3 regions of the Neptuniibacter sp. 2_MG-2023 genome follow, and region 1 is predicted to be linked to each of the others. Evidence: predicted binding sites of a transcription regulator. Region 1 holds the regulator's gene; each other region holds the start of a gene.

Region 1 (7,495 bases):
GCCAAGCGTTTGATATTGAGAATTACCTCGATAATTAGCAAAGGCTAAGCATCGATCGTTAATGATCTGTAAAAAACCGAGAGGGCCGCCTCGATGTTGAATATATGGCCAATCATTTTCAGAAACCGTTGCCATATAAAAACTATCTCGCTGCGATATAAAGGCACACTCCCGTTCTCTTAAACGATCAAAGTCCGGCATACGCCCACGCATCTGCTGCATCTTTTCAAAACTGCCAAAATGCTGCTGTATTGATTCTACGGCGGGGGTGAATGTTAACTCACTAAAACGGTGGGCCATCGATCTCTCGTTTACTCTATTAGGTTATCATCATTATTGTTTATTCATTTATAGCAATAAAGATAAATAGATGACTTTAACTAATGCAATTTACGCATTAATATAAAAACATGAATAAACTTAAAGCGATGGCTATTTTTGTAAAAATTGTTGAAAGCGGTAGTTTAAATGGCGCAGCGGATAAACTATCGATGTCACAATCATCCGTAGTGAGAGCCCTTGCCGCTTTAGAAAATACCTTAGGCGTTCAACTACTTTATAGAACCACTAGACGCCTGACCCTCACTGAAGAGGGACGTGACTACTGTCAGCGCTGCCGACAAATACTCCTTGAGGTGGAAGACGCAGAAAATGCACTGACTCAACGGCAAATAAAACCGAGTGGAAAAATACGTATTACCGCCCCCATGACCTTCGGGCGTCTACACCTAGCACCTATTATTAATGACTTTTTAACCACCTTTCCTGAAACCGAAGTTGAGCTTCTACTCCTCGATCGTGTTGTAGATCTTATTGAAGAAGGTATGGATATAGCCCTGCGCATAGGCCAACTCCCCGATTCAACTTTAATTGCTAAACAGATAGGTCATATCCGTTATAAGGTCTGCGCTAGCCCTGCATACATTCAAAAAGCAGGTATACCTAGCGCCCCCACTGAACTATCCGATTACCAATGTATACGGCTTACAGGACTAAAATCGCACTCTGAGTGGGCATTTAAAGAAACCGGAAAAGTACACAAAATAAGCGTATCGGGCCCTTTTAAAACGAATCATATTGAAACAGCGCTAGATGCTTGCGCCCAAGGGTTAGGCTATTGCCAGTTTTTAAGTTATCAAGTCGACCAGAGAATTGCTTCAGGAGAGCTAACACCGGTACTTGAGAGCTTTGAACCCGATCCTGTACCAGTGAATTTGGTTTACCCTCACTCACGCTTACTTTCATCAAGGAGTCGGTACTTTATTGAATGGGCAGCCCCTAGATTAAAAACACGCTTATCTTTAATCCAAAGCTAAAGGTTTATCCCGCGATAGTCACTTCTCAAAGTATTGTTCCAGAGGTGGAAAACGTTCAATAAGACCTTCACGTCCCAAGGTTTCCATTAGCGCTATATTCCGCTCAGGGATCTCCTCTGGCGTTTTATAGTGCATTAAGACACGACTCATCTGCCCTTCACGGATAATATGAATAGTGGGGAACGGCGCACGATTGGTCCAGTTACTAATATGATCGGCATCAACGCCAGCAAAACAATATTGAGGGTGAAAACTGGCCAACTGAAAAACACCATCAAGACCGGCATCTTCTAAAGCATCTTGGCACATATCCAATAGATCAAGAAAACTATAAAAATCGATGGCCGTCTCAGTAAAACTGATTAAGCTGGTGGATAGCTCCGATTCTTTACAGTTCTGAATATGCTGTAATTCGTTTAGAAAATCTTGGATTGCAACATCCAACTCAGTCGCATGTGACACACAATAACGGATTGCTCGTTTACGCACCTCAGGGGCCGCAAAAGGACATAAATTAAGGCCCACAACTATAGATTCAACCCACTGCTGAGTTAAAGTCGCGGCCTCTTCTGCAGGAAAAGAAAATTTTTGTATATTCATAAAAAGGGATACTACCTCAGCCTATCGGCTGGAGATACTCATACATGTTAAGATATTGGTTTTGATGAAATCTCAGGACAACTGATCTGTGCCCATAAAAGCTGCCCTTACTCGACAAAGTTTTGATACTCGTTGGAAAACGCTCCGTCGCCCCTATCAACAGGTTGCACCTCAACAATTGCGCACTTGGTTTACTGACCACGGCTCCTTGACACAACGTTTGATAAAACTAAGTAAAGGCGACTTTCGAGTTGAAGTAGTACAGCAAGGTTGGCTTAGACCCACGCGCTCAGAAGCCAAAGCGCTAAAAATGGATTATCGCCAGGTTGCACTCATTCGAGAGGTTCAACTCATCGGCAATGGCCAACCTTGGGTTTTCGCTCGATCAATTATTCCAGCACAAACGCTCAGCGGAGCAGAACGTCAACTCCGAGTATTAGGCAACCGGTCATTAGGTAGTTTGCTATTCACCGATCCAACTATGCGGCGTGGACGCTTACAAATATGTCGCTTATCCCTTAATAATACTGAAAAAGTATGGGCGCGCCGATCTGTATTTTTTCTATCGAAAAAGCCTCTTTTGGTTTCAGAGGTTTTCCTGCCGCAACTTCTACAGGTAAACTAAACCTAATTAGTATTTTAGTAAACGCACGTCTAATTAACGGATTAAATCGCAGACAACTTTATGGCCTCTGGAACACAAAAAAACGCCCCTTTCAGCGCAGCTAAACTGCGAGCATTTGTGCAATTAATGCGTATAAATAAACCAATAGGCAGCTATCTCCTTCTGTGGCCAGCTTACTGGGCCCTATGGATGGCAGCAGAAGGTATGCCAGCATACGACATCCTCATTATCTTCACACTTGGGGTTTTTCTTACCCGCTCAGCAGGCTGCGTAATTAATGATTATGCAGATCGCAAGATAGATGGCCATGTTAAACGTACCGCCATGCGACCTATCCCTTCCGGCCTAGTTAGCTCAAAGGAAGCCTTAATTCTCTTTACCATCCTAATGTTGGCCGCATTTGTACTCGTACTCTTTACCAATATAGAAACCATTATTTTATCTTTAGGTGGTTTAGCATTAGCCGTCTGCTACCCTTTTATGAAGCGCTACACTCACCTACCCCAAGTGGTTTTGGGCGCTGCGTTTTCTTGGGCTATTCCTATGGCTTTTACCGCCGTGACTGAAAGTGTACCTGTTTATGCGTGGTTAATTTATATAGCCAATGTTTTATGGACTATCGCCTATGACACTATGTATGCCATGGTCGATAAAGATGATGATCTACGTATAGGTGTTAAATCAACCGCCATACTATTTGGCGATGCAGATAAAGTAATTATAGGGATTCTCCAGCTAACAACACTGATCACTCTTGCCTTAGTTGGTCAACAAATTCACTTAGATTGGCCCTACTATCTCGGTTTAATCTGCGCCGCAGGCTTCTTTATTTATCAACAGTTCCTTATCCGTAATCGCGAACGTGATCTATGCTTCAAAGCGTTTTTAAATAATCATTATGCAGGTTTAGTGATTTTTATTGGCGTAGCAAGCCATTATTTCTTAGCACAATCGGATCTTTTTAAGCTATAACTTAGTAATTCAATGCAGTTTGTAATATTTGTGTAACAGTATTGTCTTCTAATAGCCCCGTCGATAAATTGAAATATAAAGGGCAATAACACCATGTCTGACTCTAAAAGCGTACTTATCGTAGATGATGAGGCGCCCATTCGCGAAATGATCGCAGTTGCACTAGAAATGGCTGGATACAACTGTTTAGAAGCGGAGAACGCTAATGAGGCGCACAGCCTGATCGTAGACGATAAACCAGATATGGTCTTATTGGATTGGATGATGCCCGGCACTAGCGGTATTGAGTTCGCCCGCCGTTTACGCAAAGATGAAACGACTGCCGATATCCCTATTATTATGCTAACCGCTAAAGGTGATGAGGATTACAAGATCAAAGGGCTGGAAGCGGGTGTAGATGATTACATCACTAAGCCATTCTCTCCTCGCGAACTCGTAGCGCGTTTAAAAGCGGTACTTCGTCGTACAACACCTAAAGGGATTGAAGAACCGGTAAGCGTCGATGGCCTTACACTTGATCCTATCTCCCATCGCGTAACCTCAGAACAAGATCCTATTGATCTAGGACCTACAGAGTTTCGTCTATTACAATTTTTTATGACACACCAAGATCGCGCATACTCCCGTAGCCAGCTGTTAGATATGGTTTGGGGAGGCAATGTATATGTCGAAGAGCGTACGGTGGATGTGCATATCCGTCGTCTACGTAAAGCCCTTGGCGCTCGACATGATTATCTGGTACAAACAGTGCGCGGCACAGGCTATAGGTTTTCTGCTAACGTTGCCTAACATTTTTTTCATCGTTTTTATTAGGGTTTAATATGCAAAAAAATCGCCACTCAATGTTGACCAGTCTAATGGTAGTGAGTGGTGCTTCTTTTATAGTCGGGCTGATCATTGGCTATCCAAGTTGGACGATCTGTTTGGGCCTTATCGGCTGGGCCCTACTGCAAATCCGCCAATTTAATAAATTGATGGATTGGTTCCACAAAAACGATGATCAGATTGAACCCCCTGAAACTACAGGCCATTGGGGAGAGTTATTTGATGAGTTATCCCGCCTACAACGTAGCCAACGTTCAAGAGAAACACTGCTGCGGAATATCATTGCACGCTTTCAAGATTCTACTTCAGCGCTGCAAGATGCCATTATAATTATCGATCAAAACAACAACCTTGAGTGGTGGAACAAATCCGCTAACCGGCTACTTGGTTTGAATGACCAAGCCGACCAAGGCAAGCCTGTTATGAATCTACTTCGCGATCCCCGCTTTGTACGTTACTACAAACGCGGACAATACAGCGATCCAATTACGCTACCTTCACCGGCACATTCTGATCTAAAAATTCAATATCAGATCACCCGCTTTGGTGAGGCTGACCGCTTACTCGTCGCCCGTGATGTCTCTCGTATTATGCGCTTGGAACAGACCCGACAGGACTTTGTCGCCAACGCCTCCCATGAGCTTAGAACCCCTTTAACGGTTATTCGCGGTTATTTAGAAACCTTCTTAGACCAAGAGTTACCAAGGCCACTCATTCGTGGCTTAAGCTCAATGCAACAACAAGCTCGTCGTATGGAAAACTTAGTTTCTGACCTGCTTCTACTATCCAGACTTGAGGCTAGCCACCAGATCTCTGATGAGCAACCGATCCAAATTCATAGTGTGATTCAACATATTATGGAGGGAGCAGAACAGCTTGCTCTTGAAAAAGGTCATAAATTCAACTTAGATATTGATCCATTACATGACCTTTCAGGCCAAGAGATAGAACTACATAGTGCGTTCTCTAATTTAATTTATAATGCCGTACGCTATACGCCTGCAGGCGGTACCATTAAGATCAGCTGGTGGGTCGATAAACAAGGGGGGCATTTCGCAGTAAAAGACAATGGCCCCGGTATAGAATCTATCCATTTACCACGTCTCACCGAGCGCTTCTATCGAGTCGATGAAAGCCGTTCATCAGCGAGTGGGGGTACAGGGTTAGGGCTAGCTATCGTAAAACATGTTTTAGCACGTCACCACGGCCAGCTCACCATTAAGAGTAAAGTAGGTAAAGGCAGCACATTTACCTGTCACTTCCCAACAGAAATTATCACTGCCCGTTTAGAACCTGAAGATAACGCTTATGAAGAGCAAAAACTGATTGGTTTTAAGCAGGACCCAGCTGAAGATAACCAAACTACAAACTAAGCGTTAACACTTAGATGTAGTTTGGTAATGCCTTAGCGCTCTAATTTTTTCTGATTAAGATCAATCTCAACAGACGCATGAGCTTCTACCCAGTAGATAGTTGCCCCAACAACGGCGGCAGGCATCAAAATCAAGTTTACTATCGGGATCATCATCCCAAGCTGAATTAACCCCCCAAAACCAATCGATGTAAGTCGATCCGATTTCAGCATCAACTTCATATTTTTAAAGCTGACCTTATTGTTATCCATTGGATAATCACAGTATTGAATCGCCATCATCCAAGCGCCAAACAGCAACCACAAAAATGGCGCAATAATATTAATCACAGGGATAAACGACAGCACTAACAAAAATAATACCCGAGGCAGGTAATAAGCCAGTTTAGATAACTCGCGCGCAATAGATCGCGGAATAAGTGCAACCACCGCTTTCCATCCCTCATCAGTAATCACATCGCCTCTTAGACGCTTCTCAACCTTCTCAGACAGGAAACCATTAAAAGGAGCCGCAATGATGTTCGCAACTATAGTAAAGCTGTAGTAAACCATAACAAAGACTAATACAGCCATTACCGGCCAGAGAAGGTAGTGTAGAAACGATAGCCACTCCCAGTCGGGTAGAAAAGCTGAAATCATTTTATCAACCCAGCCACCAAACTGGCTAAATAATAGCCAAATCGCACCAATAAAAAGCACTATATTCGTTAAAAGGGGAACTAGCACAAAGGGCCGAATTTGTGGATCAGGTAGCATCTGCAATCCTCGCAGTAGATACCCAGCACCTCGAATAGGATTTCCTTTCATAATCGCCTTTATTAAATCAGAAAATTAATTATACGGATGGCCACTGCGACAACCATCATCGTCAAACCAACACGATTCACATTAAATTCGCGCTTAGTCATATTGATCGTTGGCTTCCAAAACTCGATCAGTGACTTGTAATCTTTAGTTCTACCGGCATACATTGCTAAAGAAACAAGATAAACCAACAACCCACCCCAAAACAAAAACTGCTCTATTATTGCCAGATACATTACTCTCGCCTTTACTTGTTGCTATCAAAGAGGAACTCGTTATCATTTTATCAGTCCCTAAAGATAGCTAGCCTACCAAAAAACAGTGTTCTCGGCTGCCCTGTATAGGTTATATAACTTACTTTTTGGTAAGGGTTACTTATTCAGCCGTTGGAGTTGTAAATGAAAGCAATACAGATCAGTCAATTTGGATCTAATGAAGCCTTATCCTACACAGAATTAGCAGAACCCAAGCTTAACTCTGGGGAAGTTTTAATAAAAAACCAAGCAGCGGGCGTTAATCCGATTGATTGGAAAACTTGTGGCGGCGGCGGTGCAGCGCCATTTATCGGCGATCTACCTTTTGTCCCTGGTTGGGAGTTTGCAGGTACAGTTGAGAAAATCGCAAGTGATGTGACAACATTCTCTGTAGGTGACGCCGTTTTTGGGTTTATTCGGTTTCCTGAGCGCGCAGGCTGCTTTGCTGAATATATTGCAGCACCTGCCGATCAAATCAGCTTACGACCTACAGAACTTCCTGTTCACGCTGCGGCGGGCTTAGGCTTAGCCGGCCTAACGGCTTGGCAAGCTCTGTTTGATAAAGGGAATCTACAAGCATCACAACAAGTTGTCATCTTAGCCGGTGCTGGGGGTGTAGGTCATTTAGCCATTCAGTTAGCCCACTGGGCTGGCGCAAAAGTCATTACAACCGCCTCAAGTACAAATCACGATTTCCTGAAATCCCTTGGCGCTGATGTAGTCATCG
Region 2 (7,495 bases), on a different contig from region 1:
ATTAACCTTAAACATAAATATAGAGCATTGGGTAAAACATTAGGCCTAGAGTTTCCTCGCTTGTACACTGCTGAGCTTGATGAGAGTGACTTTCCAGTGATTGTAAAACCTGTGGATTCGTTTAGTGGTAAAGGGATTACGATTGTCGAGCATTCATCTACGCTTGATGATGCTATCAATTTTGCCAAGGTGGTGTCTCCCACTGGTCGTTATATAGTTGAAGAATATGTTGATGGGCAGTTATATAGTCATTCAGCATTTATTGAAAATAGATCTGTTAGTGCCGACTTTATAGTAAAAGAGGATTCATCTATAAACCCTTTTGCGGTTGATACAAGCAGTCTTTGTAGTCAGTTTGAGTCATCGTTATTGCAAACGTTGAGGTCGTCTATTGAGAGCATCGCCAAAAAGCTGAGATTGCTTGATGGATTGGTGCATACGCAGTTTATCCTCAAAGATGGATGTGTGTGTTTAATTGAAATGACGCGAAGGTGCCCCGGTGATCTTTATAGCCAATTGATTGAGCTTCAAACAGGGTTTCCCTATGTTGAAAATTATATCCGGCCATTTCTTGGTTTAGCGTTAGATACCGCGCCTTCTACCGATATTCAGCGCTATATTGTTAGGCATACGCTTTCTAGTAATGATGAAATTATTTATAACGGTGTCCGTTTTCTTCAGCCTATTACACTGAGTCGTTGGGTGCCGTTAAGGGTGACAGGAGACGTTGTCTTGCCAAGCCCGTATGGACGTGTGGGCGTATCATTCATTGATTGTCATAATGAGGCTGCCACCCAAGAGATCTATAGGCAGCTGATGGGCCGTGCATTGTATGTTTTATATTAAAAAATAATTACTAGAGAAATTATTTTATTTTGTCGCAGAAGAAAGTAGCTTCTGTATCGATTTTTTTGCTAAAGGCGACGTTGGTATTACTTAATGAATAAGAATAAAGCTCTCTTAGAGCAGTATCATAAATACATGATGCCAGTGCTTGATTTTAGAGAGATCGTCTTGACTAAAGGGGCGGGTAGTTATGTTTGGGATGTTGATGGTAATGAGTATTTAGATCTTAATAGTGGTCAATTCTGTTCTGTTTTTGGCCATTCTGATCCAGGTCTTTCTTCGCATCTGAATAGTATATCTGCAAGGCTCCAGGATACTGATACAGCTACTCTCTCGGTACCAGTATTACACGCTGCAAAATTGATGCATGAGATTTCTGGTGAGATGGATGGACGAATACTGTTTTTATCTACTGGTGCTGAGGCAAATGAATGTTGTCTGAAATATGCTAAACATTTAAAAGAAAAAAGCGGCGTTATTGCGTTTGATCAGGGTTACCATGGCCTGACACATGGCACTGCTGGGTATTCCATGTCTCGAGATAGAATACGGCCAGTACTCCCGCATTCTTATACTGTGAAAACCCCTTGTATTTATCATTCAGACCAGCCAAGTGTTGAGGAGTGTTTAGAGGAATTTAGTGCCTTATTAGAGGATAATCATGAAGATATAGCCGCAGCTATTTTTGAGCCGATAGTGTCTGGTGGGGGGTTTTATTTTCCGCCGAAAGCCTATTTTCAAGGAGTAAGAGAGCTTTGTGACCGTTATGGAATCTTTCTTATTTTTGATGAATGCCAAACAGGTATGGGTCGTACAGGTAGTTGGTTTTATTTTCAACAGCTAGATTGCGTGCCTGATTTTGTTGTCTGTGCAAAGGCTATTGGTTTGGGTTATCCGGTGTCATGTATTATTGCTAATGGGAATACGGTGTCTCAAGATCGCTTTATCATGCAGCATTTTAGCTCGCATCAAAATGAACCATTTTCGGGTGAGCTTGTTTCATACGGAATTCAAAGAATCATTGAGGATAACTTGCTAAGTAGTAATGAGACGCTAGGAACTTATTTGTTAGATTGTCTTCATCGACTATGTGCGACGCATAAGAGTGTTATGAACCCAAGGGGTCGTGGGTTAATGTGTGCTTTTGATCTTTGCTTTTCAGAGCTGACGACTGATGCTGAGGCGAAGATTAAAGGGGAGGAGTTTTGCAATTCAGCGCTTAATAGCGGCTTGTTACTTCAGCACTGTAATAATGGTAGAACGATACGTTTGCTTCCAAACTATATGATAACAAAGGAAGATGTTGATCGTTTGTATGACACACTAAATAATCTTTTTACAAAGGAAGAGGCGGCTAAAACCCTCGGTGATAATCATGAATTATATTAGTAACGCTATAGATTTAATGTCAGATAAGACGGTTGTTTATTGGGGCGCAGGTCGTCGGTTAAACGTATTTCTAACAGAATTTTGCATAGCATCAAATAGGTTGCCGCTCCCAGATTATATTTGTGATAGCACACGTACGATCGAGGAAGAGAGTATCGGTGGTGTGCCTGTCATCTCTTTTGACGAAGTTAAGAAAATGAAGGCCGCAGATACAATTATTGTTATGACCGCGGGTCTTCTTGATTTACAGGCGCAGGTCGTTAAGTCAGAGCTTTATTATTTTCCTATGTATCATTGCCGAGCGTTTGAAGTTTATTTTTATCTCAAAGAGCATGAGCAGCAATACGAACACTCTCTATCCTTGTTGCATGATAAACACTCCCGAGAGGTTTATCAGCAGTGTCTTACGGGTGTAATGAAGGGAGCGTTTTGGGATCAATCTTTATATGAGCCTTCGGCTTATTTTGATAATGATGTAGTCGGGTCGTTGGGAAATAATGAACGAATGGTCTTTGCGGGCGCTTTTAACGGAAAACATATTGATCGTATGCTGTTAAGTAATTCTGCTGTGAAAGTCGAAGCTTTTGAGCCTAGCAGCCGCTGGTCTGCTTATTTGAGAGATAAGTTTTCGGCTAATAAGAATGTAAATATCCATAATAAGATCTTGTGGAATCAATATGAAGATTTGGCTTTCTTAGAAGATGAGGGTAATGGCGGGTTAGATGCACATGTTGGAAAGGGGGGCGGCGACTCTACCGTCCAGGGAGTGCCGATAGATGATTACATTGACGGTCCTGTCACTCATATAGCCCTAGATGTAGAAGGTTCTGAACAGTATGTACTTAAAGGTGCTGAGTTAACAATTGCTCGTGATCGTCCTAAGTTAACAATTTGTCTTTATCATTCAATGGATGATTTTATTAATATACCGATTTTAATTAATGAAATGAGTAAGGGTGATTATAAACTGCATGTGAAACAGCATTCTTGTATTACAGCCATTGAAACTGTTTTATATGCCGTGTGATTTTAGATAAATGGAGCGTATAAAAGATTTTCAGTATTCACTTCCAACGCGTTTAGTGTTTGGTCGGCAGGCTCTTTCCGCGCTTGCTGATTTAGTCGCTGAATATAATGCCGGCACCGTCGCTATCGTCTCAGGGCAAGGTAGTTGTAGAAAAAGTGGTTTATATGATGAAGTTTTAGCAGTGCTTAGGGACCCTATTGTTGAGCTACGTAATTGTCCAGAAAATCCAGATACTGGTTTTATTGACTCATGTGTCGAGCAGTTAAAAAGTGTTGATGTAGGGCTTGTACTAGCGATTGGTGGGGGATCGGTTATTGATAGCGCTAAAGCTATCGCGTTGAGTGTGGCCAATAACTATGAAAATATCTGGCTTTACAAAAACTCTCGTGCTGCATTTCCTAAGCCTGCTATTGCTGTGGGCGTCATTTTAACGACGCTAGGGACTGGCTCGGAGGTAAATGGCGGGTTTGTTTTGGATAATAAAGCCGAGAAGGTAAAGGTTGGGTTGGCTAATTTATCGACAAGGCCGCGCTTCTCTTGCTGCAACCCTGAACATTCATACACGCTAAATAGCGACACATTACGTAATAATTACATAGATATTCTGTCTCATCTTCTAGAACAATATTTCTCTTTTACTGACCATGTTTCTGTAGTAGACCATATGCTTTTAGGAACTTTCTCTTATTTTATAGAGGAAGATAAACAGTTTTTATCTATAGATAAAAATTATGATACCCGCTCTGAGATGATGCTAACGTCTAGTCTTTCTATGTCTTACCTCTTCTCGTTAGGTAAAGATGTTGCTTGGTTACTGCACTTTTGTGCTCATCAAGTGGCAGTTGAAGCGACGATGAACCACGGGGAAAGCTTAGCATTCGTATTGCCCGGTTGGCTTCGCTACCTTGAGAGTTCTGGTCGTTATGACAATAAAATCCTGATATTAAAGCAGAAATTAGGTCTGGCTGATAAATCGCTGGGTGCTTACTTTACAGAGAAACTCGCTGTCTGGGGTTTTTTCTCTCGTACTTGCAATTTAGGGTCACGGCAATTAAAGCGGGTGGTTGATGAGCTTGAGTGTAATCAAGTGCTCTTGAGTCGAGCGGATATAGAACGGTCTGATTTAGAATGTATTTTATCTAACGTGGAGTGCTAGTGAAGTCTACATTATTGATTTTTCCGGTGGAGTCTGAAGAAAATTTTGAATCTTATTCTCTGTTACGTAGTTTTGGAATTAGAATTTTAGGGAGTAGCTCTATCCTAACTTCCTATTCTGAAGTGGATGAATTCGTACCGTTACCGTTTATAACTGCGAGCGATTTCCTAACTGAGTTTAGGAAAGTAATTAGTGAGCAAAATGTGACGCATTTTTATACATCTCATGCGGGTGTCTGGGGATTAATTAATAATTATTTGCAGCAGTCAGATTTAAATATAAATCTAATTATGTGTTCTGAATTCCCGTTTAAGAAAGAATGGGAGCGCTTAAGCCCGGCTGTCCAATGGGCGCGTGCTGTTTCATTTTCCTTGGATGTGTCTAAAAGTGAAGTAGACAATGCGCCGGTGCTTACGGAGGCTGAACTGTCTTCGTTATATAAGTTTTATTTTGCTATTCCCGGGCAATCTGATGCAACAAAGCTAGAGGCACTTGTAGCAATTACGCCCTTAATACCTCAAGGGGACTGGGTTGAAATTGGTTCATTATATGGACGTTCTTCATTTGCTTTAGGTTGGTTGGCTAATCGGTATACGCAAAGCTCATTATTTTGTGTCGACCCTTGGGATGAGATATTGGTAAAGCCTCAAGGAGGAAGGGCATCGGTATTAGATAACCAGATTGGTGATATAGATAGCGAACAAATTTTCAGGGTATTTTTATCATCGATTGGTATTTTGAATAATGTTACTTTTTTCAAAAAGACGTCTGCTGAAGCGATTAACGATTACCATCAACGGGTGAATACTCCTGAGAGCACCCGAGGTGATGCTGGGATTGCTTTCTTACATGTGGATGGCAATCATCATTATGACGAAGTCTCCCGTGATATTGGGCTCTGGGAGCCTTATGTTGATGTGGGAGGGTGGATTGCCATTGATGACTACCTTTGGGCATTTGGTGATGGCCCGAAAAAAGCAGGGGATGAGCTACTAGCTACTAATCGTTTTGATACGGCGTTTGTGACAGGGGATACTTTATATATACGTAAAGAATATATGTGAATAGGCGTCAAAATATAGGCGTTCCTTTTCCTGTTTTTAAGCTCTGTCATTTAATTGACATTCCGTGCTATGGTTGCCACTATTGGTTCTACTCAAATCAGGTAGAGATAAGCAGGAATGACTGCGCAGCCAAAACTATTAATTATTGATGATGATCTAAGTCGCAGAGAGTTGATCTCCGCTGCGCTTTCCTTCTTAGGTCGGCCTTTCAAATTCTATGGATTTGTTGATTGGTTGCAGTCAGATGACCAAACACTCAAAGGTGATAAAGTCTCTTTAGTGTTGCTTGGACAAAGTGAATTACCTATATCCCTTGAAAAGCTGCTACGCAATTTACAGCAAAAAACACCTGATGCTGCTGTTGTTACTTTAGATGAATGGTCTGAAGTCGCTGAGCTGCCTGATGATCTGAAAAGTGGTGTGACAGGGCAGTTAAATGTGCCCTTTAGTTATCAAGAGTTACTCGATCAATTACATAAAGCTCAACTTTATTCTCGGCCGCCTCAGGGGGCAGGGGATGCGAATAATCCTCCTTCAGAGCTGTTTTCAAGTTTAGTCGGTAGTAGTCGGCCTATGAGGCTGGTGCGACAGGCTATGTCTCAAGTAACGGGACGTGATGTCAATGTCTTAATTACAGGAGAGTCGGGTACTGGTAAAGAGGTGGTTGCTCGGAACCTGCATGATTATTCTGTACGTAAAAATGGCCCATTCGTGCCGATTAACTGTGGAGCTATTCCTGCAGATTTGCTTGAAAGTGAGTTGTTTGGTCACGAACGGGGAGCTTTTACGGGTGCGGTTTCTAGTCGTTCAGGTCGTTTTGAGCTGGCTCAAGGGGGGACGCTTTTTCTTGATGAAGTAGGTGATATGCCTTTATCTATGCAGGTAAAACTATTACGTGTGCTTCAAGAGCGAAAGTTTGAGCGTATCGGTGGCACTAAAACACTTGAAGCGGATATACGTGTTATCGCCGCAACGCATAAAAACCTTGAAGAGATGATTGAAGAAGGGACCTTTAGAGAGGATCTTTATTATCGCCTCAATGTTTTCCCAATTGAGATGCCGCCATTACGAGAGCGAACCGAAGATATTCCTCTGTTACTGGATGAGTTATTGGGCCGATTAAAAAAACAAGGTTTTGACTCTGTCAGATTTCAAATGAGCGCTCTAGAGTCCTTAAAGGCCCATCCTTGGCCTGGTAATGTGAGAGAGCTGTCCAATCTTGCTGAGCGGCTAGCAATTCTTTTTCCTAATGGCGTTGTTGGTGTTTCTGAGTTGCCGGCCCGTTTTCAGCATGTTGAAGAACCTGATCCAGCGCGTTATGCGAATACGGAAGAGCTGTTGGAATCATCCTCTGTTACTGGCGCTATAGCTTCTGTCACTCATTTAGACCATCTGCCTGAAGAGGGGCTGGATCTTAAGGCTCATTTAGAAGCTATTGAGCGGAGCTTAATTGAGCAATCATTGGCAGTACATGATGGTGTTGTTGCTAGAGCCGCTGAGTTGTTAAAAATTAGGCGAACGACCTTAGTAGAAAAAATGCGTAAATATGGGATGCAACGTAAGTAATATGAATGATATCGAACGCTATAAAGCCCGTATTACGGAATTAGAAGCTGCCTTAAGTCAGGCGCAAGAATCTCTAGTAAATGAATCTCTTCAACGTCAAAAAAATGAAGATAAAAATATTGGGCTTAGTGACCGCTTTCAAAATTTACTGTCGATTTTGCCGGCTGGTGTTGTCCTTATTAATGGCGCAGGCAAAGTGGCTGAAGCCAATCCTGCAGCGGAAAACTTTTTGGGCACCCCTCTGATCGGGCAGTTGTGGTTTGACATTATTAACCGCAGTTTTGCACCTCGTGGCGATGATGGCCATGAAGTTTCTTTAAAAGATGGTCGCCGTGTAAGTTTGATGACCCGTGCGATGGATAGTGAGCCGGGCCAGTTAGTGTTACTGACAGACCAAACCGAAACACGGTTGTTGCAAGGACGTGTTTCCCATTATCAACGGTTATC
Region 3 (7,495 bases), on a different contig from region 1:
CCAACAGAAGGCGCATGGTGAGCCGCATGTAATATATTGGTTAATACATCATCAGGGATCTCATCAGCTAGAAACTGGCCACGGACATCACGACGTCCATATAAAACATCATAAAAATGCTCCCGTGCTTGCGGTGTTATATTCTGCTGCTTCTGATCATTATTGGAAGGCATTAAATCACTCGGTATAAGTTATATAAACTCACAGGATAATAGCTATTAATAATAGAAAACCTATACATTAGGCAAGAAACTTAAGACTACTTCATCTTCAATAAAATAGAAAAACAGGCTTGGGCCTAACGATAAGCTAGATCCAAGCCTGTTAAAATTTCTCAATCGGTTGCAACTACAGTCTAGATTACTTAATCCTAAATAACTTAAGCCGCAGAATTTATTGTAGAGCCACTCTGTTCAATCAATGCCGCATGCAACGCTATCACCGCTTGCTCATAGTCTTCCTCAGAAACCACACATTGCATCTCAACCTGACGAATAGATTGATGTAATGCCATCACATTGATGCCTGCTTCTGCTAATGCACTAACAGTACGAGCCAAAATACCTTTTACTTTCATATGAGAGCCTATAGCAGACACTATAGCCAAATTATGTAAGCGAATCTGACCTTCGGGATACATCTCTTCCATAAGACGTGTGGCACGATTAACCATTTTACGAGAGCCACCTACATAATAGGTAATACTGTTAGCATCGGCATCTTTATTAATCACATAAAGCTTCAGTTGTGAAAGCAGTTTAGATATCTCAATATCATAAGCAGCATCACCCAACATCTCTTGGTCAAATATTTCAATGCCAAAAACATCTTTACGCCCAGCAACAATCTCAACACGAGGTGTATCGCTATGATATTCCTGGCTAATTATTGTCCCTTCATGTTCAGGCTCAAATGCATTTTTAATACGCAATTTTACGCCATTACGGCGTAGACCTTTGGCCGCTTTAGGGTGAATCGCCTCCATACCTAGATTCGATAACTGATCAGCCACATCATAGTTAGTTGCACCTATAGTCATCACATTATCAGGCCCAACCAACATAGGGTCCGCCGAACTTAGATGATACTCTTTATGAATAATCGCTTCGTTCGCACCGGTTACTGTAGCGATCATACTAAACGTCATCTCACTGTAACCACGATCAAAGGTTTTCATTAACCCTTCTTCGCAATGCGTATAACCTGTCGCTATCAACATTTCACTTGCAATATCAACATCTGAAAACTGCTGCTGAATCATCTCTTCAAAAGGAAGAGGCTGATCCATATGCCAACCGGTGAGATCAACAAAACGTGCATTAATACCTGCTTTTCGCAAGGCAAGTACCGAATTATATGCGCTGTGAGCCTCACCGATTGAGGCCAGCATCTCACGCACTTTCATCAAGTGTTCTTCTAACTGAAAATGCCCATAGGTACACAAGTGATGTAAGCTTTTCATACAATCACGAACATCATTAAGACGCTCGATTACAAAGCTATCAGCGGCATTACGCTCAAACTCTGCATCGGTAAAAAGTTCAGCATTAATCTCTTCCATACGCGCTTGAACTTTATTTAGCTCATCAACCCAAGCTTGTTCAGACTCAGCATTAGCGAACCGTGCATAAACCCCAGGTTCACCTGTTTTTTTATGCTCTAGAAGGTAATTGGTAATCCCTCCATACGCAGACACAACAAAAATTCGGTTATACAGTTCCCCTGGTGCTGTGCGTTTGCCCACCAGAATAGTGTCCATCAACTCCTCAAAGCGGCTCATTGAAGTTCCGCCGATCTTCTCAACTGTATGCATCGTTTTTCCGAATATTACTGGTTGGACTTTGGGTCTAGCCAAAGAAAAAATTGGGCACAAATTTTACATTAATATGATCTTTTTGTGATCTTTTTTTTCAAACCTTAAGCAAAAAAAGCCCTGTAGCGACTAAGTTACAGGGCTTTATTAAATCTGGTTATACCTTTAGCTAAATATACCTTTAAACATAAAGAAGAACATAATAGCCAAAGCAGCGCCTGCGGGAAGTGTGACAACCCAAGACACAAAGATCGTACCTACAATCCGCATATTTAACGCGGCCATACCTCGCGCTAAACCAACACCTAAAACGGCCCCTACTAAAGTATGCGTAGTTGAGATAGGCAATCCCGTACCTGAAGCGAATACAACGGTTGTTGCAGCTGCTAGAGTGGCAGCAAAACCACGACTTGGCGTTAATTCAGTGATATTACTACCGACTGTTGCAATAACCTTATGGCCATACATAATTAGCCCTGCAACAATACCTGCACCACCCAATAGCAAGATCCATACAGGCATGGCCGTTTTCTGTGCCACCTCCCCCCCTGCAGCAACAACCCCAACGACCGCAGCCAAAGGACCAACCGCATTGGCAACATCATTAGAACCATGAGCAAATGCCATAGCACAGGCCGTAAACATCATCAAAATACCAAACAGCTTCTCAACACTCGCAAAGTGATGGTCACGATCAGCTTCTGGGTCAGGTTGAATGTTTTTCTGCATCTGTATGCCGATTAACATCACGACAACCCCAATACCTAATGATGCCAGCGCGCTCTCAGTCCAACTAAAATCAAGCCCTACATGTTTCAGGCCTTTAGTGAAGGTCACCATAGAGACCATAAATCCGACTAGGAAAGTATAAAAAGGGATATATTTTTTAGCATTTGTAAAAGGATCTTTTGTATCTAGAACTAAGCGTTGCACACTCCTAAACAGGAAGAAGGCAATCAAACCCGCGGTAACCGGTGAAACAACCCAACTTGCGACAATCTTAGTGACCTTACCCCAGTTAACCGCATCAACAGAGATACCCACTGCAGCAAAACCAACGATGGCACCTACAATCGAATGGGTTGTGGAAACGGGCCAGCCAAAATGCGTTGCAACCAGTAACCAGATACCCGCAGCTAAAAGCGCTGAAAGCATACCAAACACCAGTAACTCGGGTGTTCCTGCTAATAGACCTGGGTCGATAATACCTTTACGAATTGTTGCCGTAACGGCGCCACCGGCTAAATAAGCACCCAAAAACTCAAACATAATCGCGATCATAATCGCTTGTTTAAGTGTTAACGCCCTTGAACCTACCGAAGTACCCATTGCATTGGCAACATCATTTGCACCAACACCCCAAGCCATAAAGAAACCAAATACGCATGCAAGAATAACGATTATGTCGCCGTACTGAGCAATAATTTCCATTCTAATAACCTACCGAATTAACGAGCGACGAGTAGCTGCAAGCGGCTACCGACTTGTTGAGCACGATCAGCTAGATCACCTATCAAAGTAATCACCTGATATAAAAACATGACATCAATTGGCGGTAACTCTTTCTCAACACTGAATAACTTTGCACGAATATCTCTCTCGTGCTCATCAGTACGGTGCTCCAACGCATCTAATTGATCTAACATCTTCTCAATCACATTGATTTCATGGCCACCAAAACCGCTATTGACCAGTTCATCAAGTTCATTAAGTGCTGTTAGTGCCTGATCTGATGTTTCAAGCGCAACTCGAACATACTCCGTCATATCCGACTGTATAATTGCAGGAACAGACATTTCTCGGCCAAGCATTAGGCCTGAGATATCTTTAGCCCTATTAGCAATCTTGTCCTGCATTCTTAAAACTTCTAATAGATCTGTGCGAGGCACCGGTAGGAAAATGCTTTTCGGTAGATTCTGGCGAATCTCTTTTTTCATTGCATCAGCATCGCCTTCAAGTATGGCGATCTTTCTTTGAATTTTTTTAGCCTCTTCCCAATCATCAGCCATTACAGCTTCAAAAAAAGGAATTAGCTCTATCGCACATTCTTGCGCTTTAGCGATGTGTTCCTGCATAGGTTTGAACGGCGAACGCGCAAACATCTGCAAAAATGGATTATTGGTGGAGACCATACAACGCACCCTAATGAGTCGAAAAAACATTTTTGAGCAGAAAAAACAAAATGCTCAGGCGCGCGAATTATGACGGATTTGTTACGCTGAGTAATTACAGTTTTGTGACAATTTGGCAATTAATTGACAAAAAAATGATTTTTTTTGATTTCACACACACAGCTGATATACATAGCCCATAACTTGCATTCGCAAAGCATACCAATGTATATACATAAGCTTATTTACCTAGAGTCTCACAAATTAGTGCTGCTCAATTCAAAAAAGTGGCCGCAATACATTCATACTGACGAAATCCCTGCTTGAGCCAAAAAGAAGCAGCGATACTATTATCAGGATGCCAACCAACTTGCACAGAGGTCGCTCCCTGTGCCAGCAACCACTCCTTTGCGTACTTAACCAAGGCGGTACCAATTTGATGGCGGCGCATGAGAGGATTAACCCAAAGATTAAAAAGAACCCCGCTCTCTGGTTGATCATATCCCCGCTGCGTGTTTTGAATAACGGCTATCGTGCCGCATATTTCATTATTTTTATTAACAGCAACGCACACTTCGGCCTCATCTTTAGCTAAACACCCTTGTAATGTGCTTTTAAGATGGACTCTCTGTTCATCCAATAGCGGTTTGCCAAAGGGATTGAAGTGATAACTCGGTAGTTCACAGATTAAATGTTCCCACATAGGATAAACAATATCCCATTCATCTGCTTTTACACTTAACACTTTAATATCAGACGAGATTGAATTCACGGCAAAACACCTTCATAAATAACTATGTGTGGATTTCAAAATTAAGCCCTTATATAAAGCTTACAAAGTCACAATAGCTAGGGAATACAATAAAGGATTTTCTAAGCACTTTAAATTTAGATCTAGATACAAAAATGCCCAGCTTAAGCTGGGCATTCTCTCTAGATAACTGATCTTATTGAACGAGTGTCATCTCTTCTTCATCATAATCTTCATCAAAAGTTTCGGCGTCAGCAGACTCTGTTGCAGGTTTCTGCACACCTTTCTTGTTAACATTTTTCTGATGAATTTTATCTAGCTGGCGATCAATTTTATCCGCTAGAGTATCAAGTGCTGCATATAAATTATCAGCGCTCGCTTTAGCAAATATATCTTTGCCCGCAATATGAATAGTCGCTTCTGCTAACTCCTCTCGATCATTTTTTTCCAAAATAACATGGGCGCTAGTAATAACTTCATAACGCTCCTGACTGTTGTTTAGCCACGCTTCTACTTTATCTTTCATATTGTCAGAAACTTTAGCATTGCGGTGAGTGATTTTAATGTTCATATGTAAATCCTTAATGCAATGTTGCTATTAGGGGACTCAATTAAACTGCTTTTCAACATCCCCTCTACACTTACAGTAGTACCACTCCCACAGAGGATTACAAGCACTTTATTTACATCTAGATAAAATAATTAATCTCTTCAAAAAAATTGAGCATTCTCTGTTCAATTATCCGCTTTTGATTGTTTATTTTTGCGAGAAACAGCTGAAAGAACACCTGCGCTAATAATTAAAACGACACCAATAATGCTATTTAGATCAAGCACCTCTTGCCAAAACAGCCAACCAAAGAGAGCTGCGAACACAACCGATGAGTATGTATAAGGCCCTAACTGACCAGCGGGCGCTAATCCGTAGCCTTTACTCAATAATAACTGGGCAATGGTTGAGGTTAGAGCAACACAAAGGAGCCACCCACAAGCGGCCAATGAGGGCGTTACCCAATTAAGTATCGCAGGAACAAACGCCAACACTGTACTAAAAAATGCAAAATAGAAAACAACCTGCTGCGGAGATTCACTGATACTCATCCGGCGGACAATCACTTTTGCCAATGCGCCTAACATGGCACCAAACAGGGCAATTAACACAGCGATATTAATCGTTTGGTCGGTAGGATTTAAAATAAGAAAGACACCGCAAAAACCAATAAAAATGGCAATTTTAACCCTGTTACCAATACGCTCCCTTAGCCAGAAAAAAGCAATCAAAGGCACAAAGAAAGGCGCGGTTTGTTTGATAAGGGCAGCTTCGGCCAAAGGTAAATTTCCCCATGCATAATACAAACACATCATTGCGGTAACGCCGACTGCTGCACGGGCAAAATGTAAATGTACATTTTGAGTATAAATGCGACGTAGACCGACACTATATAACCAAGGAAGTAAAAGTAACAATGCAAAAAGGTTACGCGCAAGGACAATTACTTCGGTTGGTAACTCACCACTTAATTGTTTAATGAGCATCCCTGAGAGCACTAAAAAAAACTCCGATAGGATAATCAGTAGCGCTCCACGATAAAGCGGATTGGTAGACATATATATGGCCAAACAAAAAAGCCCCTGTATTTAGGGGCTGTAGGTAATGTAATCACTTAACGAGCGTCAGCCACTTAATTTATCAATATGGCACTTACGCCGCGCCGTTAAACCTCGATGATCTCAAAGTCAGATCCAAGCGTATCTGCCTGAGCTTGGCTAGTAACAACCGCTATACTTGCTTCAGCATCAAGTAAATAGGTTTCTGCAACACGTTTCAGATCATCAATAGTCACCTGTAATATGCGTGAGCGCACTTTACGACGCTGTTCTGGCGTACGACCAAACAAACTACTATGGTAGGCCTGCTTAGCTTCTCCGGCTGGAGAACCAGGCTTATCGATAGAACTAACCACACCTAGAATCGCTTCTTCCAGTCTCTGCTCATCGTGATCACTTTCTAACAGCCATTTTATTGAAGCATCAAAATCATCCAAGGTTTCGCTTAAACGAGGATCACGGTATGAGAAAAACCTAAAAGCAGCATCTCCTGAATCCTGACCTGCACCCGAACCATAAGCACCACCTCGCTCACGAATAGCTCTATGTAAAAAGCCATTGCGTAAAAAATCACCTAGCACAGTCAACGCAGCGGCATCGGGGTGCTCAACGGGCACTGTAGTAAAAGCTTTTGCACAAAAGCTAACTTGTGTACTCGTCACCCAGGCCTGCTTAACCTTCTCTCTCAAGGCTGGCAAACTAAACAGCCCAGTAGGTTTATCAGCTAATGACTGCCAGCTACTTTCTAAATAGTCTTGCAGCTGGTTTTGATGCTCCTCCTCAGCCACCATCAAAAACTGCTTAGGTGCTTGTGCAATTTTTTGATGTAGCTGCCCTAAACGTTCAGCAAGAGACTTAAGTGCAGACTCCTGTTTTAAGTCATCATCTAGGGTCTTGTAAAAAAGTATAGACTCAAGTCCTTTTGTTGCTTGGGCAAGCGCCGCAGCAGGACTCATTTTAGAGGTAGCAGCCATCATCGCTAAAGCATGTCCATGGCCGGTAATGCCTTGTTCTTTTCGTGTTCGCTGCTGTGATACAACCTCTTTAATACGTGCTAACTCATCAAACCGAGCGCAAGCTAAAGTCTCTTTCAGAAGATCAGTCAGCTGCGTCTGTTTAGAAACAAGCGCTTTACCTGATAAGGTAAAATAGCCGTTCACATTTTGTTCGTCATCAGGCATACCTCGCACAGAAGCAAAAGCATGAATGCCA

What was found. Region 1 encodes PhoB, which activates phosphate uptake and scavenging genes when phosphate is short. Its sites were predicted from a motif close to TGTCATANNNNTGTCANA; they were not measured.
Region 2: Q4486_RS10295 (sigma-54 dependent transcriptional regulator) is a predicted target of PhoB. The motif match lies at 5,527-5,544, and genes of this name have one in related genera.
Region 3: Q4486_RS13540 (TIGR00153 family protein) is a predicted target of PhoB. The motif match lies at 4,038-4,055, and genes of this name have one in related genera.

The regions. Positions count from the first base shown of each region.
Region 1 covers NZ_JAUOQC010000006.1:46,022-53,516, forward strand. The annotation lists gene Q4486_RS07535 (pyridoxamine 5'-phosphate oxidase family protein) at 1-300, opposite strand, end outside; gene Q4486_RS07540 (LysR family transcriptional regulator) at 411-1,316, shown strand; gene Q4486_RS07545 (DUF1415 domain-containing protein) at 1,335-1,916, opposite strand; gene Q4486_RS07550 (chorismate lyase) at 2,005-2,541, shown strand; gene ubiA (4-hydroxybenzoate octaprenyltransferase) at 2,602-3,513, shown strand; gene phoB (phosphate regulon transcriptional regulator PhoB) at 3,607-4,302, shown strand; gene phoR (phosphate regulon sensor histidine kinase PhoR) at 4,335-5,711, shown strand; gene cysZ (sulfate transporter CysZ) at 5,744-6,517, opposite strand; gene Q4486_RS07575 (hypothetical protein) at 6,529-6,750, opposite strand; gene Q4486_RS07580 (NADP-dependent oxidoreductase) at 6,913-7,495, shown strand, end outside.
Region 2 covers NZ_JAUOQC010000009.1:97,615-105,109, forward strand. The annotation lists gene Q4486_RS10270 (acetyl-CoA carboxylase biotin carboxylase subunit family protein) at 1-846, shown strand, start outside; gene Q4486_RS10275 (aspartate aminotransferase family protein) at 940-2,235, shown strand; gene Q4486_RS10280 (FkbM family methyltransferase) at 2,222-3,262, shown strand; gene Q4486_RS10285 (iron-containing alcohol dehydrogenase) at 3,273-4,418, shown strand; gene Q4486_RS10290 (class I SAM-dependent methyltransferase) at 4,418-5,482, shown strand; gene Q4486_RS10295 (sigma-54 dependent transcriptional regulator) at 5,600-7,048, shown strand; gene Q4486_RS10300 (PAS domain-containing sensor histidine kinase) at 7,050-7,495, shown strand, end outside.
Region 3 covers NZ_JAUOQC010000015.1:42,302-49,796, reverse strand. The annotation lists gene bluB (5,6-dimethylbenzimidazole synthase) at 1-173, opposite strand, end outside; gene Q4486_RS13550 (aspartate kinase) at 380-1,813, opposite strand; gene Q4486_RS13545 (inorganic phosphate transporter) at 1,979-3,244, opposite strand; gene Q4486_RS13540 (TIGR00153 family protein) at 3,262-3,945, opposite strand; gene Q4486_RS13535 (GNAT family N-acetyltransferase) at 4,199-4,696, opposite strand; gene raiA (ribosome-associated translation inhibitor RaiA) at 4,872-5,246, opposite strand; gene Q4486_RS13525 (DMT family transporter) at 5,411-6,283, opposite strand; gene Q4486_RS13520 (insulinase family protein) at 6,391-7,495, opposite strand, start outside.